Variovorax sp. PBL-E5: one gene and its partner. The protein of the gene in region 2 interacts with the protein of the main gene of each other region in a pairwise test. Links are inferred from orthologs where the notes say so. Each region holds a gene or a part of one and is shown on either strand. Other genes may lie near its edges.

Evidence for each region.
Region 1: the proteins of purT (region 2) and WDLP6_RS19170 interact in binary tests that used the Escherichia coli proteins (3 or more experiments, as listed by UniProt). The link is inferred for Variovorax sp. PBL-E5 from one-to-one orthologs.

The regions. Positions count from the first base shown.
Region 1 is NZ_LR594671.1:3,931,951-3,939,986, forward strand. What follows is about bases 2,485-5,346. They hold WDLP6_RS19170 (polyprenyl synthetase family protein), read right to left. Parts: upstream 4,444-5,346; coding sequence 3,526-4,443; downstream 2,485-3,525. Other genes in these bases: dxs (1-deoxy-D-xylulose-5-phosphate synthase), read right to left, coding at 2,485-3,506; xseB (exodeoxyribonuclease VII small subunit), read right to left, coding at 4,440-4,706; WDLP6_RS19180 (aromatic ring-hydroxylating oxygenase subunit alpha), read left to right, coding at 4,865-5,346. In the rest of the region: bifunctional lysylphosphatidylglycerol flippase/synthetase MprF, read right to left, coding at 1-1,470; more of dxs, read right to left, coding at 1,653-2,484; more of WDLP6_RS19180, read left to right, coding at 5,347-6,004; WDLP6_RS19185 (DMT family transporter), read left to right, coding at 6,009-6,941; WDLP6_RS19190 (sulfurtransferase), read left to right, coding at 6,952-7,860; WDLP6_RS19195 (DUF2796 domain-containing protein), read left to right, coding at 7,857-8,036.
Region 2 is NZ_LR594671.1:640,803-648,899, reverse strand. The notes cover bases 2,266-5,188. They hold purT (formate-dependent phosphoribosylglycinamide formyltransferase), read right to left. Parts: upstream 4,367-5,188; coding sequence 3,164-4,366; downstream 2,266-3,163. Other genes in these bases: WDLP6_RS03170 (3-hydroxybutyryl-CoA dehydrogenase), read left to right, coding at 4,524-5,188; WDLP6_RS03180 (alpha/beta hydrolase), read right to left, coding at 2,266-3,139. Outside these bases: WDLP6_RS03190 (tripartite tricarboxylate transporter TctB family protein), read left to right, coding at 161-649; WDLP6_RS03185 (tripartite tricarboxylate transporter permease), read left to right, coding at 660-2,171; more of WDLP6_RS03180, read right to left, coding at 2,189-2,265; more of WDLP6_RS03170, read left to right, coding at 5,189-5,372; WDLP6_RS03165 (crotonase/enoyl-CoA hydratase family protein), read left to right, coding at 5,385-6,200; WDLP6_RS03160 (MarR family winged helix-turn-helix transcriptional regulator), read left to right, coding at 6,323-6,775; WDLP6_RS03155 (organic hydroperoxide resistance protein), read left to right, coding at 6,808-7,233; WDLP6_RS03150 (DUF2855 family protein), read left to right, coding at 7,339-8,097. UniProt on the Escherichia coli protein: Involved in the de novo purine biosynthesis. Catalyzes the transfer of formate to 5-phospho-ribosyl-glycinamide (GAR), producing 5-phospho-ribosyl-N-formylglycinamide (FGAR). Formate is provided by PurU via hydrolysis of 10-formyl-tetrahydrofolate.

The DNA of each region.
Region 1 (8,036 bases), 3.3 Mb from region 2 along the record:
GTAGCCCACTTCCTGGTAGGCGAAGAACAGCACCCAGATGCAGGCCGCGACGACGCCCGCCAGCGCCAGCAGCCATTCGGGTTCCAGCCGCTGCGAGAACAGGGTCGAGGGCCGGTCGAACTGGCGGCGCGAGATCAAGAGCAGCACCGCGATCGCCGACAGCAGCGCGGCCTCGTGCAGCGCGAAGCCCTTGGGGAGTGCCAGCACCAGGGCGACGATCGAGAGCCCGAGCGCCGCCCACCACGCGGCATCGAGCCGGTGCAGCAGGCCGCGCGCCACCAGCACCAGGCCGAGCCCGGCGACGCTGCCGAGAAAATGCGAGGCCTCGATGAGCGGCAGCGGCACGTTCAGTGCGGCGAGGATTTCCTTCGCATCCTCCGTCAGCGGCGTGACGCCCGAGACCAGCAGCCATCCGCCCGCCACCAGCGTCAGCGCGGCCATCAGCCGCGGGCTCAGGCGCACCGCCGCGCGGCCGATCGGTGCCGCCACGCCCGAGCGCAGTTCGTAGACCACGATCAGCGCGCTGGCCACCACCAGCGGCAGCACGTAGTAGATGCCGCGGTTGAGCACCAGCGCGCCGAGCATCGCCCCGGTCGGCACGTGCGTGCCGCCGGCCAGCAGCATCACCGCCTCGAACACGCCGACACCGCCGGGCACATGGCTGGCGATGCCGGCCGTGATGGCGATCGCATAGAAGATCACGAAGGTGGGCAGCGCGATCCGGTCGGCGGGCAGCAGGAACCAGAGCGCCGCGGCCGAGGCTGCCAGCTCGACGGCCGAGATCACCAGCTGCCGCAAGGCCAGGCCCGCCTGCGGCAGCCGCAGCGTGCGCTGCGCGCCCAGATGCAGCGCGCGCCGCCGCGCGCACAGCCAGAGGAAGGCGGCCAGCGCGATCAGCAGCGCCGCGCCCAGCGCGCGCAGCGCCAGCGGCCGCACGTGCAGCAGCGGCGCCACTTCGTGCGCGCCCCACAGCAGCCCGAGCGCACCGAAGGCCGCGATGCCCAGGCCGAAGGCGGCGGCGTTGAAGACGATGACCTGCGCGATCTGGTGCGGCTCCAGCCCGGCGGCCGCATACATGCGCGTGCGCACCGCGCCGCCGGTCAGCGGACCGAGGCCGATGGTGTTGGACAGGGCGTAGGCGACAAAGGAAGTCAGCAGCACCGTGGAGCGCGCGACCTTGGCGCGGGCATAACTCAGCGACGAGGCGTCATAGCCGCTCAACGCGAAGTAGCTCGCGGCAGTGGCCGCGATCGCGAGCGCGATGTTCGAGCCCGGCGTGGCCTGCACCGCGGCCATCACATCGTCGTAGCGAACCTCATGCAGCAGCCGGTGCAGCGCAACGCCGATCGCGATGGCGAGAACGACGCCGAGCGCCGCCATCAGCCACGGTTTCAGGCGCGGCCACCAGGGGCCCGGCCGAAGCTTCGGCAGGCTACGGAGCGGGAGAGGATCGATGGGGTATTCGGACACGAGGCGAAGGGGCAATCTGCTGAACGCCCGATCGGCAAGGCGGGAGGACACGCCGCGCCGAAATACCTCACGCTGTGACACAAAATAACCGGGCGTCACGCGTTGTTGCGCGCGCCGCGGTGGGCGCGCCACGGCCCGGCGCCGGCCCGCACGCCGCAACGCGGCCGCGCGGAATCGGAATCTCAGGCCGCCTGGACGAACCGGCTGCGGATCGACTGCTCGATACCCGCCGCATCGAGGCCGATGCCGGCCAGCAGCCTGGCCGGATCGCCATGCTCGATGAAGCGGTCGGGCAGGCCGAGCTGCAGCACGGGCCTGTCGATGCGCGCGGCCTGCAGCGCCTCCAGCACGGCGCTGCCGGCGCCGCCCATGATGGCGCCCTCCTCGACCGTGACCAGCGCATCGTGCGTGGCCGCGACCTTCAGCAGCAACTCGACGTCGAGCGGCTTGGCCCAGCGCATGTTGACCACCGTGGCGTCGAGCGCCTCGGCCGCCTTGAGCGCCGGATACAGCAGCGTGCCGAAGGCGAGGATGGCGATGCGCTTCCCCTCACGCCGGACCTCGCCCTTGCCGAAGGACAGGCCCTCGAGCGTGAGCGCCGGCGTGACGCCCGCGCCCGCGCCGCGCGGATAGCGCACCGCGACCGGATGGTTCTGCTCGTAAGCCGTGGTGAGCAGCCGCCGGCACTCGGCCTCGTCGGCCGGGCAGGCGACGCTCATGTTGGGGATGCAGCGCAGGAAGGCGATGTCGTAGGCGCCCGCATGCGTGGCGCCGTCGGCGCCCACCAGACCGGCGCGATCGAGCGCGAACACCACCGGCAGGTTCTGGATCGCGACGTCGTGGATCAGCTGGTCGTAGGCGCGCTGCAGGAAGGTCGAGTAGATCGCGACCACGGGCTTGAGCCCCTCGCACGCGAGGCCCGCCGCGAAGGTGACCGAATGCTGCTCGGCAATGCCGACGTCGTAGTAGCGGCCCGGAAAGCGCTTCTCGAACTCGACCAGCCCCGAGCCTTCGCGCATCGCCGGCGTGATGCCGACCAGCCGGCCGTCCTGCGCGGCCATGTCGCACAGCCAGCTGCCGAAGACCTGGGTGAAGGTCTGCTTGGGCGCGGTCGCGGGCTTCACCAGGCCGACGGCCGGATCGAACTTGGACGGCCCGTGATAGGCCACCGGGTCGGCCTCCGCCAGCTTGTAGCCCTGGCCCTTCCTGGTGACCACGTGCAGGAACTGCGGACCGTGCAGGTGCTTGAGGTTCTCGAGCGTGGGCACCAGCGAATCGAGATCGTGGCCGTCGATCGGGCCGACATAGTTGAAGCCGAACTGCTCGAACAGCGTGGCCGGCACCACCATGCCCTTGGCATGCTGCTCGAGGCGCTTGGCCAGCTCGAACAGCGGCGGCGCGGCGCGCAGCACGCTCTTGCCGACGTTCTTGGCGGCGGCATAGAAGTTGCCGCTCATCAGTTGCGCGAGGTAGCGGTTGAGCGCGCCGACCGGCGGGCTGATCGACATGTCGTTGTCGTTGAGGATGACCAGCAGCTTGCAGTCGCAGACACCCGCGTTGTTGAGCGCCTCGAAGGCCATGCCGGCGGTGAGCGCGCCGTCGCCGATGATCGCGACCGCGTGCCGGTCCTCGCCCTTCTGCTTGGACGCCATCGCCATGCCGAGCGCGGCCGAAATGCTGGTCGACGAATGGGCGGTGCCGAAGGTGTCGTACTCGCTCTCGCTGCGCTGCGGGAAGCCCGAGATGCCGCCGAGCTGGCGCAAGGTCGGCATGCGCTCGCGGCGGCCGGTGAGGATCTTGTGCGGATAGGTCTGGTGGCCCACGTCCCACACCAGGCGGTCGTGCGGCGTGTTGAACACGTGGTGCAGCGCGACCGTGAGCTCGACCGTGCCGAGGTTCGAGCTCAGGTGGCCGCCGGTGCGCGACACGTTGTCGAGCACGCAGGTGCGCACCTCGTCGGCCAGCTGCTTGAGCTGGGCGCGGTCGAACTGCCGCAGGACGGAGGGATCGTGGATCGTGGGAAGCAGCGGGGCCATGGAAAACGTCTTGTTGTTGTTATCGGTCGCGCTCGACGACCATGTGGGCCAGCGCGCGCAGCGCGCCGGTGTCGGCCAGTGTGCTGCGATCCAGCGCGGCCAGTGCATCGGCCAGCAGTTCCCTGGCCTGCGCACGCGCACCGTCGATGCCGAGCAGGGACACGTAGGTGGGCTTGTCGCTCGCGGCGTCCTTGCCGGCGGTCTTGCCGAGCGTCTGCGAATCGGCCGTGACGTCGAGGATGTCGTCGACCACCTGGAACGCGAGGCCGATGGCCGCGCCGTAGTCGCGCAGCGCCGCCAGCGCTCCGGCCGCGATCGGGCCGCCGCAGGCCGCGCCCATCTCGACGCTGCCCTGCAGCAGCGCGCCGGTCTTGAGGCGGTGCATCTCGCGCAGCTGGGCCTCGTCGAGCGCGAGCCCGACGCTGGCCAGATCGATCGCCTGGCCGCCGGCCATGCCTTGCCCGCCGGCCGCGCGTGCCAGCAGGCCGCACAGGCGCGCCTGCACGGCCGGCGCCACGGCGTCGCCCTCGGGCGTGAGCAGCTCGAAGGCCAGCGCCTGCAGCGCATCGCCCGCGAGCAGCGCATCGGCCTCGCCGAACTTCACGTGCACCGTGGGCTTGCCGCGGCGCAGCACGTCGTTGTCCATGCACGGCAGATCGTCGTGCACCAGCGAATAGGCATGGATCAGTTCGGCCGCGCAGGCAGCGCGCAGCGCAGCTTCTGCGTTGCCGCCGACGGCTTCGCTGGCCGCGAACACCAGCAGCGGACGCAGCCGCTTGCCGCCGTCGAGCACCGCATAGCGCATCGGGTTGCCGAGTTCGAGCGGCGCATCGACGCCGACCCAGGCCGACAGCGCGGCCTCCACCGTGGCCAGATGCGGTTCGCTCCACGCGGCGAGCCGCGCAGCGTCCCAATGCAGCAATGGCGCGCCGCTCATTCCGCCGTCCAGGCCTTGAGACTGCCGGCGTCGAGCACCTTGATCTGTTCCTCGACCGCCTGCAGCCGGTCGCGGCAGAAGGCCAGCAACACGGCGCCGCGCTGGTAGCTGCCGAGCAGCTGGTCGAGCGGCAGCTGGCCCGACTCGAGCTCGGCCACCAGGCGTTCGAGCTCCTGCAGTCCGGCTTCGTAGGTGGGGGGCAGCGGGCCCGTATCGGGTGCAGGGGGTTGGCCCGGCGGGGAGGAGGAAGGCACCTTGGGCATTCGGGGATCGGGGATGAAACAGGGCATTTTAGGACGGCTACAATCCTGGTCTTCCCTGGCCGGTCGCACCGGCGCAATTCCTCGGGCCGTTCAGCACCTTTCGACGGCAGCCTTCCGTTTTTCCTTCTCTCCCTGTGGGGAGCTTGGTCAGGTCACCCATGTCTGATTTAAGTCTTCAACTGCAGCAGGCCTCGAGCCAACTTCCGGTTTCCGCGTATTTCGACGAGGCGCTCTACGCCCGCGAGCTGCAAACGCTTTTCGCCGCGGGCCCGCGCTATGTCGGCCACCGGCTGGCGGTGCCCGAGCCGGGCAATTTCCACACCCTGCCGCAGGAGCAGCAGGGCCGCGCGCTGGTACACACGCCCAAGGGCGTGGAGCTGATCTCCAACGTGTGCCGCCATCGCCAGGCGCTGATCCTGCAGGACCGCGGCAGCCTCGATGCGCAGGGCGGCGGCAACATCGTCTGCCCGCTGCACCGCTGGACCTATGCCGCGGCCGATCCGCGCAGCACCGGCACGCTGATCGGCGCGCCGCACTTCGAGCAGGATCCCTGCCTCAACCTGCACAACTACCCGCTGACCGAGTGGAACGGCCTGTTGTTCGAGAAGAACGCCCGCGGACAGGGCCGCGACGTCGCGGCCGACCTCGCCAGCCTGGGCCCGCGCGCCGACCTCGACTTCGAAGGCTACGCGCTCGACCGGGTCGTGCTGCACGAGTGCAACTACAACTGGAAGACCTTCATCGAGGTCTACCTCGAGGACTACCACGTCGGCCCCTTCCATCCCGGGCTCGGCAGCTTCGTCACCTGCGACGACCTGCGCTGGGAATTCAACCGGCATTTCTCGGTGCAGACGGTCGGCGTTGCCAACCGGCTCGGCCGCGCCGGCAGCCCGATCTATCAGCGCTGGCAGGAGCAATTGCTGAAGTACCGCGAGGGCAAGCCGCCCAAGTACGGTGCGATCTGGCTCACCTACTACCCGCATGTGATGGTCGAGTGGTATCCGCACGTGCTCACCGTCTCGACGCTGCATCCGGTCGGCCCGCAGAAGACGCTCAACATGGTCGAGTTCTTCTACCCCGAGGAAATCGTCGCCTTCGAGCGCGAATTCATCGAAGCCCAGCAGGCCGCCTACATGGAGACCTGCGCCGAGGACGACGAGATCGCCGAGCGCATGGACGCCGGCCGCCGCGCGCTGATGCAGCGCGGCGACGACGAGAGCGGCCCCTACCAGAGCCCGATGGAAGATGGCATGCAGCAGTTCCACGAATGGTACCGCCGCGAGATGAAGAGCCCCTGAGGCAATGCAGGCACTCTGGATGGTGCTGGGCGCACTGGTCTTCGCGACCATGGGCGTGTGCGTCAAGATCGCCTCGGCCTGGTTCTCCAGTGCCGAACTGGTGTTGTACCGTGGCCTGATCGGCATCCTTTTCCTGTGGGCGCTGGCGCGCAGCCGCGGCGTCTCGCTGGGCACGCGCTACCCGCTGATGCACGGCTGGCGCAGCCTGATCGGCGTGGTGTCGATGGGCGCGTGGTTCTACTCTATCGCCCACATGCCGCTGGCCACCGCGATGACGCTCAACTACATGAGCAGCGTCTGGATCGCCGCCTTCCTGATCGGCGGCACGCTGCTGGCCTGGATGCCGGTGCCCGGGCGCGACGGCAGCCTGCCGCGGCCGCCGCTGCAGGGGCCGCTGATCCTCACCGTGCTCGCGGGCTTCGTCGGCGTGGTGCTGATGCTCAAGCCCAACGTCAACGACAGCCAGGGCTTCGCGGGCCTGGTCGGGCTGATGTCGGGCCTCACGGCGGCCTTTGCCTACATGCAGGTGGTGGCACTCTCGCGGCTCGGTGAACCCGAGGAGCGAACCGTGTTCTATTTCGCGGTGGGCTCGGCGATCGCCGGCGGCCTGGCCACGCTGCTCGGCGAAGCCACGCCGTGGGCCGAATGGACCTGGATGCATGCCCTGTGGCTCGCGCCCGTGGGCGTGCTGGCGGCGGTGGGCCAGCTGTGCATGACGCGCGCCTATGCAAGCGCCAAGACCGAGAGCGGGACGCTGCTGGTCGCCAACCTGCAGTATTCGGGCATCGTCTTCGGCGCGATGTACAGCGTGCTGCTGTTCGGCGACCGCATCGACGCGATGGGCTGGGCCGGCATGGTGCTGATCGTCTTCAGCGGCATCGCGGCCACCGTGCTGCGCCAGCGATCGCTGCCGAAGGCGCCGGCCGAAGAGCATTGAAGGATTTCGCATGTACACGACCCTGATCACCGCCGAGCAACTGACGGCCCTGCAGCGCAGCGCAGCGCCGCTGATGGTGTTCGACTGCAGCTTCGAGCTGATGAAGCCCGAGGCCGGCGCGCAGAACTACCGCGCGGCACACATTCCCGGCGCGCTCTACGCCGACCTCGACACCGACCTCAGCGCGAAGCACGGCATGCCGGGCGCGCACGGCGAGGTGGTGGTGGCGCAGGACGAGGGCCTGCCCGCATCGGGCGGCCGCCATCCGCTGCCGAGCCGCGAGAAGTTCGCGGCCTGGCTGTCGTCGATCGGCTTCGCCAACGGCATGCAGGCCGTGGTGTACGACCGCAACGGCGCCAACTACTGCGGCCGCCTCTGGTGGATGCTCAAGTGGATGGGCCACGAGGCCGTGGCCGTGCTCGACGGCGGACTGCAGGCCTGGCAGGCCGCGGGCGGCGCGGTCGCCGGCGGCGACGAGCCCGCGCGCTTCCAATCCAACTTCGTGGCCGCTGCGCCCTTGGTGGTGCTCGCCGACACGCAGCGCGTGCTCGCGCGGCTCGACCAGTCTGACCAGACGCTGATCGATGCGCGTGCCGCTGCGCGCTATCGCGGCGAGGTGGAACCTCTGGACCCGATCGCAGGTCACATCCCCGGGGCCCTGAACCGGCCCTTCACCGAGAACCTCGGCCCCGACGGCAAATTCAAGCCGGCCGCCCAGTTGCGCGCCGAGTTCGAGACCTTGCTGGCGGGCCGGGATCCGGCCACGGTCGTCCACCATTGCGGCAGCGGCGTGAGCGCGCTGCCCAACCTGCTCGCAATGCAGATCGCGGGCCTCGGGTCGACCGCGCTCTATGCCGGCAGCTGGAGCGAATGGAGCAACACGCCGGGGCTGCCGACCCGGCAAGGCGCAAACGCATGAATCCTGCACGGCTGCTTTCCACCTTCGCACTGCCTGCGCTGCTCGCGCTGCCGATCGCGGCCATCGCGCAGCAGGCACAGCATGCGCACGTGCACGGCCAGCTCAGGCTCGATGTCGCGATCGACGGCCCGACCGTGGTCATCGAGATGGATTCGCCGCTCGACAACTTCATCGGC
Region 2 (8,097 bases):
GCTCCTTCGGGAGCCTTTTTCTTTGGCTGAACCGGCTCCCTCGGGCGCCTTTCCTCATGGGGCACGGCCCCCTGGTACGTGGAAGTCCGTACAGTCCTGGTCAGCAACCAGTCAGTCTCAGGCGACGACCCTCGATGCCACTACAACGAGGAGCGAGACAATGCGCATCAAGAGTCAGGCCGACTTCTTTTCAGGAGTCATGTTCGCTGCGGTCGGGGGCGCCTTCGCCGTCGGCGCCACCACCTACAACATCGGGGACGGCGCCCGCATGGGGCCCGGTTACTTTCCGCTCATGCTGGGGATCCTGCTGGCGATCCTCGGCGCGGCGATCATGTTCCAGGGGCTGGTGGTCGAGGCCCTCGACGGCGGAAAGATCGGCAAATGGGCCTGGAGGCCGCTGGCCTTCGTGCTCGGCGCCAACCTCGCGTTCGGCGTGCTGCTCGGCGGATTGCCGAGCATCGGCCTGCCGGCCATGGGGATGATCCTCGCGATCTACGCACTGACCCTCATCTCGAGCCTGGCCGGTGAGCAGTTCAAGCTGCGCGACGTGCTGGTGCTCGCGACCATCCTGGCAGCAGGCAGCTACGTGGCCTTCATCTGGGCGCTCAAGCTGCAGATCCAGGTCTGGCCGACCTTCATCACGGGTTGAGGAGCGCGCCATGGATCTGATTCACAACCTGAGCATCGGCTTCGGTGTCGCCTTCACCTTCACCAACCTGCTGTACTGCCTGATCGGCTGCATCCTGGGCACGCTGATCGGCGTGCTGCCGGGCATCGGCCCGGTGGCCACCATCGCGATGCTGCTGCCGGCCACCTATGCGCTGCCGCCGGTGTCGGCGCTGATCATGCTCGCGGGCATCTACTACGGCGCGCAGTACGGCGGCTCCACCACCGCCATCCTGGTCAACCTGCCCGGCGAATCCTCGTCGGTGGTGACTTGCATCGATGGCTACCAGATGGCACGACAGGGCCGCGCCGGCCCCGCGCTCGCCGCCGCCGGCCTGGGCTCCTTCTTCGCCGGTTGCGTGGGCACCTTGATCCTGGCGGCCTTCGCGCCGCCGCTGACCGAGCTGGCCTTCAAGTTCGGGCCGGCCGAGTACTTCTCGCTCATGACGCTGGGCCTGATCGGTGCCGTCGTGCTGGCCTCGGGCTCGCTGCTGAAGGCGGTCGCGATGATCGTGCTCGGTCTGCTGCTGGGCATCGTGGGCACGGACGTCAACTCCGGCGTGGCGCGCTTCAGCTTCGACATCCCGGAGCTGACCGACGGCATCGGCTTCGTGGTGATCGCGATGGGCGTGTTCGGCTACGGCGAGATCATCGGCAACCTGTCGCAGCCCGAGGACGAGCGCGAGGTGTTCACCGCCGACGTCAAGGGCCTGTGGCCCACGCGGGACGACTTCAAGCGCATGACGCCGGCCGTGCTGCGCGGCACCGCGCTCGGCTCGGCCCTCGGCATCCTGCCGGGCGGCGGCGCGCTGCTGGCAGCCTTCGCGGCCTACGCACTGGAGAAGAAGATCCGGATGAAGCCCGGCGAAATCCCCTTCGGCAAGGGCAACATCCGCGGCGTGGCCTCGCCCGAATCGGCCAACAATGCCGGCGCGCAGACCTCCTTCATCCCGCTGCTCACGCTGGGCATTCCGCCCAACGCGGTGATGGCGCTGATGGTGGGCGCGATGACCATCCACAACATCCAGCCCGGCCCGCAGGTCATGACCAGCAACCCCGAGCTGTTCTGGGGCCTGATCGCTTCGATGTGGATCGGCAACGCGATGCTCATCGTGCTCAACCTGCCGCTGATCGGCATGTGGATCAAGCTGCTGACGGTGCCCTACAGGTTCCTGTTCCCGGCGATCGTGCTGTTCTGCGCGATCGGCGTGTACTCGACCAACAACAACACCTTCGACGTCTGGATGGTCGGCGCCTTCGGCTTCATCGGCTACCTGTTCCTCAAGCTCAAGGCCGAGCCGGCGCCGCTGCTGCTGGGCTTCATCCTCGGGCCGATGATGGAGGAGAACCTGCGCCGTGCGCTGCTGCTGTCGCGCGGCACCTGGAGCGTGTTCGTCACGCGGCCGCTGTCCGCCGGCCTGCTGTTGGCGGCCTGCCTGCTGCTGGGCATCGTGCTGCTGCCTTCGATCAAGGCCAAACGCGAAGAGGCCTTTGTGGAGGAGTAGCTCGCCCCAGAGGCGTGTTAGCGGCGAGCGGAGGTCAGGGCGCGGCGCAGTTCGACCGCGCACAGCGCCACGGCGGTGTTCGCCTCGTCGAGCACCCGGCCCATCGTGATGAAGCCGTGGATCTGGCGCTCGAAGCAGACGTAGCTCGCGCGGTTGCCGGCCGCGGTCAGCGCACGCGCGTAGTCCAGCCCCTCGTCGCGCAGCGGGTCGTAGCCGGCGGTGAGCACCAGTGCCGGCGGCAGGCCCGCGAGCTTGTCTTGCAGCAGCGGCGAGGCACGCCACTCGAGGTCGTGCTTCGGATCGGCGATGTAATGGTCGTGGAAATACGTGATCGAATCGCTGGTGAGCAAATAGCCCTGGCCATTGGTGGTGTGCGACGCGTGGCCGCGGCGCATGTCGGTCGCGGGATAGATCAGCAGCTGGAACGCGATCGGCAGGTCGCCCGCATCGCGCGCCGCGATCGCCACCACGGCGGCCAGGTTGCCGCCGGCGCTGTCGCCGCCGACCGCGAGCCGGGTGGCATCGAGCCCGAGCGCGCCCGCTTCCTTGCGCACCCAGCGCGTGGCGGCGAGCACGTCGTCGACCGCGGCGGGAAAGCGGTGCTCCGGACCCATGCGGTAGTCGACGGCGACCACGGCGCATCCCGACAGATTGGCGAGCTCGCGGCACAGCGTGTCGTGCGTGTCGAGGTCGCCGATAACCCAGCCGCCGCCGTGGTAGTAGACCAGCACCGGCAGCAGCGCCGCACGGCTCGTGCCCAGCGGACGATAGAGCCGCAGCGGGATCGTGCCGTGCGGGCCGGTCGCGGCGAGTTCGCGCACCTCGGCGACCTCCCCGGGTTCGGGCTGCGTGACGCTGCGCCGTTCGCGGTAGAAGGCGCGCGCGTCGGCCGGCGACAGGGTGTGGGTCGGCGGGACGCCGCGCTGTTCCATGAGGTCGAGCAGCGCGCGGGCTTGAGGGTGCAGCATGGGGAGTCTCCGGAGGTGTGAAGTTCAGGCCCGGCGAGGGCGGATGCGCGACGCGGCTTCCTTGGCATTGCGGCGCGCGGTGTCGATGTCGGCCGCATGCGCCACCGCCACGCCCATGCGGCGCTTGACGAAGCTCTCGGGCTTGCCGAACAGGCGCACATCGGTGCCGGGCACGCGCAGCGCATCGGCCACGCCGTCGAAGACGATGCCGGCCGCATCCACGCCGCCGTAGACCACGGCGCTCGCGCCCGCGCTCTTGAGCGTGGTGTCGACCGGCAGGCCGAGGATCGCGCGCGCATGCAGCTCGAACTCGTTCTGCCACTGGGTCGCCAGGGTCACCAGGCCGGTGTCGTGCGGCCGCGGGCTGACCTCGCTGAACCAGACCTGCTCGCACTTGACGAACAGCTCGACGCCGAAGAGTCCCTGCCCGCCGAGATCGGCCGTCACCGCCTGCGCGATCTGCTGCGCCTTTTGCAGCGCGGCCGGCGCCATCGGATGCGGCTGCCAGCTCTCGACATAGTCGCCATGGACCTGCAGGTGGCCGATGGGCTCGCAGAAGCGGGTCTGCACGGCGCCGGCCTCGTCGAGCGCGCGCACCGTGAGCAGCGTGATCTCGTAGTCGAAATCGATGAAGCCCTCGACGATCACGCGGCCGTGGCTCACCCGGCCCCCGGCCATCGCACAGTCCCAGGCCTTCTGGACGTCGGCCGGCCCGTCGATCTTGCTCTGGCCCTTGCCCGAGCTGCTCATCACGGGCTTGACGATGCAGGGATAGCCGATGCCTTCGTCGATCGCCGCCTGCAGCTGGGCCAGCGAATCGCAGAACTTGTAGGGGCTGGTCGGCACGCCCAGCGTCTCGGCGGCCAGGCGGCGAATGCCTTCGCGGTCCATCGTGAGGCGCGCGGCGCGCGCGGTCGGGATCACGCGCACCACGCCGGCATCCTCGAGCTGCTGCAGCACCGGCGTGGCGATGGCCTCGATCTCGGGCACCACCAGCAGCGGCCGCTCGGCCTCGATCAGCGCTTTCAGCTGCACGGGATCGCTCATCGTGAGGGTGCGCGCATGGTGCGCCACCTGCTGGCCCGGCGCATTCTCGTAGCGGTCGACCGCGATGGTTTCGACGCCGAGGCGCTGCAGCGCGATCAGCACTTCCTTGCCGAGCTCGCCCGAGCCGAGCAGCATCACACGGGTGGCGGAAGGAGACAAGGGGGTGCCGAGGGTGGTCATGGGTACGGGTTCGTGCAGAAGAAGGAGACGGGTACGCAGGACTGTAAATCAAGCCCGCTGTCACACGCGGCAATGCGGCGCCCGCGCGCGTGTTTCACAATGCCGTGATGGGCGACTTCGGAGCGTCCCTCCCTTTTTTTCTTCAGGAGCATTTCTCATGGCAATCCACACAGTCGGCATCATCGGCGCGGGCACGATGGGCAACGGCATCGCGCAGGCCTGCGCCGTCGCGGGCGTCAAGGTCGTGATGGTCGACATCGCGCAGGCCGCGGTCGACAAGGGCCTCTCGACGGTCGCCGGCAGTCTCGACAGGCTGATCAAGAAGGACAAGCTCAGCACGGCGCAGAAGGATGCCGCGCTGGCGCTGATCAAGGGTTCGACGAACTACGACGAGCTCAAGGCGGCTCAACTCGTGATCGAGGCGGCGACCGAGAACCACGCGCTCAAGCTCAAGATCCTCCAGCAGGTCGATGCCCTGCCCCCGCCCGAAGCGATCATCGCCTCGAACACCTCGTCGATCTCGATCACCCAGCTGGCGGCGGCCACCTCGCGCGCCGACCGCTTCATCGGCATGCACTTCTTCAACCCGGTGCCGATGATGGCGCTGGTCGAGATCATCCGCGGCTACCTCACCAGCGACGCCACGCACGATGCGGTGAAGGCGCTGGCGGTGACGCTGGGCAAGTCGCCGATCACGGTGAAGAACGCGCCCGGCTTCGTGGTCAACCGCATTCTGGTGCCGATGATCAACGAGGCCTTCTTCGTGCTGGCCGAAGGGCTTGCGACGGCCGAGGACATCGACGCCGGCATGAAGCTGGGCTGCAACCAGCCGATCGGGCCGCTGGCACTGGCCGACATGATCGGGCTCGATGTCTGCCTGGCCGTGATGGAGGTCTACCTCGAACAGTTCGGCGACTCCAAGTACCGGCCCTGCCCGCTGCTCAAGGAGATGGTGGCGGCCGGACAGCTGGGCCGCAAGACGGGCCGCGGCGTCTACAGCTACTGAACGAGGTCGTCCATGACCGCCACGCCCACCACGCCGCCGCCCGAAGGCTGCATCGACACCCAGGTGCTCGACCACGTGCTGCTGATCGGCATCAACCGCCCGACCAAGCGCAACGGCTGGACGCCGCGCATGTTCCGCGAACTGGCCGAGGCCTACACGCGGCTCGACGACGATCCGGCGCTGCGCGTGGGCGTGCTGCACGCATTCGGCGATCACTTCACCGCCGGGCTGGATCTGCCCGCGGTGGCCGAGTACATGAAGCGCGGCGAGAAGGCGATTCCCGCAGGACTGGTCGAGCCGCACGACTACGGCCTGCCCGGCTACCGGCGACGCAGCAAGCCGATGGTGGTGGCGGTCAAGGGGATCTGCTTCACGGTCGGCATCGAGCTGATGCTGGGCGCCGACATCGTGGTCGCGGCCGACAACTGCCGCTTCTCGCAGATGGAAGTGCAGCGCGGCATCATGGCCACCGGCGGCGCGACGCTGCGCATGGCGGAGCGCGCGGGGCTGGGCAACGCCATGCTGCATCTGCTGACGGCCGACGAGTTCGGCAGCGCCGAGGCCTTCCGGCTGAACTTCGTGCAGAAGGTGGTGCCGGCCGGGGAGGAACTCGACGAGGCTTTGCGCATCGCGCAGCGCATCGCGGCGCAGGCGCCGCTGGCGGTGGTGGCGACACGGCTCAATGTAGTGAAGGCGATCGAACAGGGGCCGGCGGCAGCCGTCGCGGATTTCATTCCGGTGCAGCAGCGGCTGGCGAACAGCGAGGATGCGGCCGAAGGGGTACGGTCCTTTGTCGAGCGGAGACCTTCGCGGTTCAGTGGGCGATGAGGGGGCCTTTGCGGAGGTCCGGCGCGCTCACCCCAGCCCTCTCCCGGAGGGAGAGGGGGGCAAGACAACAATTCTCACAAATTACATTGCACACAATTTAATTGGAGGCTATACTTCCGGCCATGCGCACCCAGCCCCCATCGACCGACGAGATGCTCCGGCTCGACAACCAGCTCTGCTTCGCGGTCTACTCCGCCTCGCTGGCGATGACCAAGCTCTACAAGCCGCTGCTCGACAAGCTCCATCTCACCTACCCGCAATACCTCGTGATGCTGGTGCTGTGGGAGCGCGACGGGCTCATGGTGTCCGAGCTCGGCGAGCGACTCTCGCTCGATTCGGGCACGCTCACGCCCTTGCTCAAGCGGCTCGAAGCCAGCGGCCTGGTGGCGCGCATCCGCGATGTCGATGACGAGCGCCGGGTCCGCGTCACCCTCACCGCCGCGGGCCGCAAGCTCAAGGCGCGCGCCGCCGGCGTGCCGGGCTGCCTGATGGCCGCCACGCAGTGCTCGGTGCCCGAACTCATCGCCCTCACGCAGCAGATCCAGACCCTGCGCGATCGCGTCAAGGCTGCCTAGTCTTTTTCCCCCAACCAACCGAAGGAACCACCATGGTCAAGAAACTCGACAAAGTGCTCTACACCGCGCAGTCCCACACCATCGGCGGCCGCGACGGCGCCGGCAAGACCAGCGACGACGCGCTCGACGTCAAGCTCAGCTCGCCCGGCACCGGCAAGCCCGGCACCAACCCCGAGCAGCTGTTCGCGGTCGGCTACTCGGCCTGCTTCATCGGCGCGATGAAGGCGGTCGGTCCCAAGATCAAGGTCAAGGTGCCGGACGACGTGGCCATCGACGCCAGCGTTTCCCTCGGCCCGACGGACGGCGGCGCGGCCTACGGCATCGCGGTCAAGCTCGCGATCACGCTGCCGGGCCTGGACGATGCGCAGAAGAAGCAGCTGGTCGAGGCCGCGCACCAGGTGTGCCCGTACTCGAACGCCACGCGCGGCAACATCGACGTCGAACTCTCGATCGTCTGATCGCGGCCGGCCCGTTTCGCGAAAGGCCCGGTGCGGCGTCGCCCATGCGACGCGGCACCGGGCTTTTTTCAAGCAAGCGACGCAGGTCTGCGGTAACGTGATTTCATGAGCACCATCGAACTGCAGATCCGCAAGGACGATCTCTCGATCACTCGCCTTCACGAGGCCGATGACACGCGCCTGGCCGACGGCCAGGTCCGCGTGCGGATCGACAGCTTCGCCCTCACGGCCAACAACATCACCTACGCCGCCTTCGGCGAGGCCATGAACTACTGGCAGTTCTACCCGACCGGCGAAGACGGCTGGGGCACCATCCCCGTGTGGGGTTTCGCGACCGTCACGCACTCGCTGCATCCGGGCGTCGCGGTCGGCGAGCTCCTGTACGGCTACTTCCCGATGGCCTCGGCGGTCGTGCTCACGCCCGAGCGCCTGTCGCCGGAGCGCTTCGCCGACGGCACCGCCCACCGCGCCGCGCTGCCCGCGGTCTACAACCAGTATTTCCGCAGCCAGGCCGACCCGCTCTACACCGCCGGCACCGAAGACATCCAGGCGCTGCTGCGCCCGCTCTTCATCACCTCGTGGCTGATCGACGACTTCTTCGCCGACAACGATTTCTTCGGCGCCGATCCCGGCGTCGCGTTGCTCTCGAGCGCATCGAGCAAGACCGCCTACGGCACCGCCTTCCAGCTCGCGCAGCGCGACGGCATCGAAGTGGTCGGCCTGACCTCGGCCGCCAACAAGGCCTTCTGCGAATCGCTGGGCTGCTACGAGCGCGTGCTGGCCTACGAGGAACTCGACCAGCTGGCGGCCGACATGCCGTGCGTCTACATCGACTTCGCCGGCAATGGCGCGCTGCGGCACGCC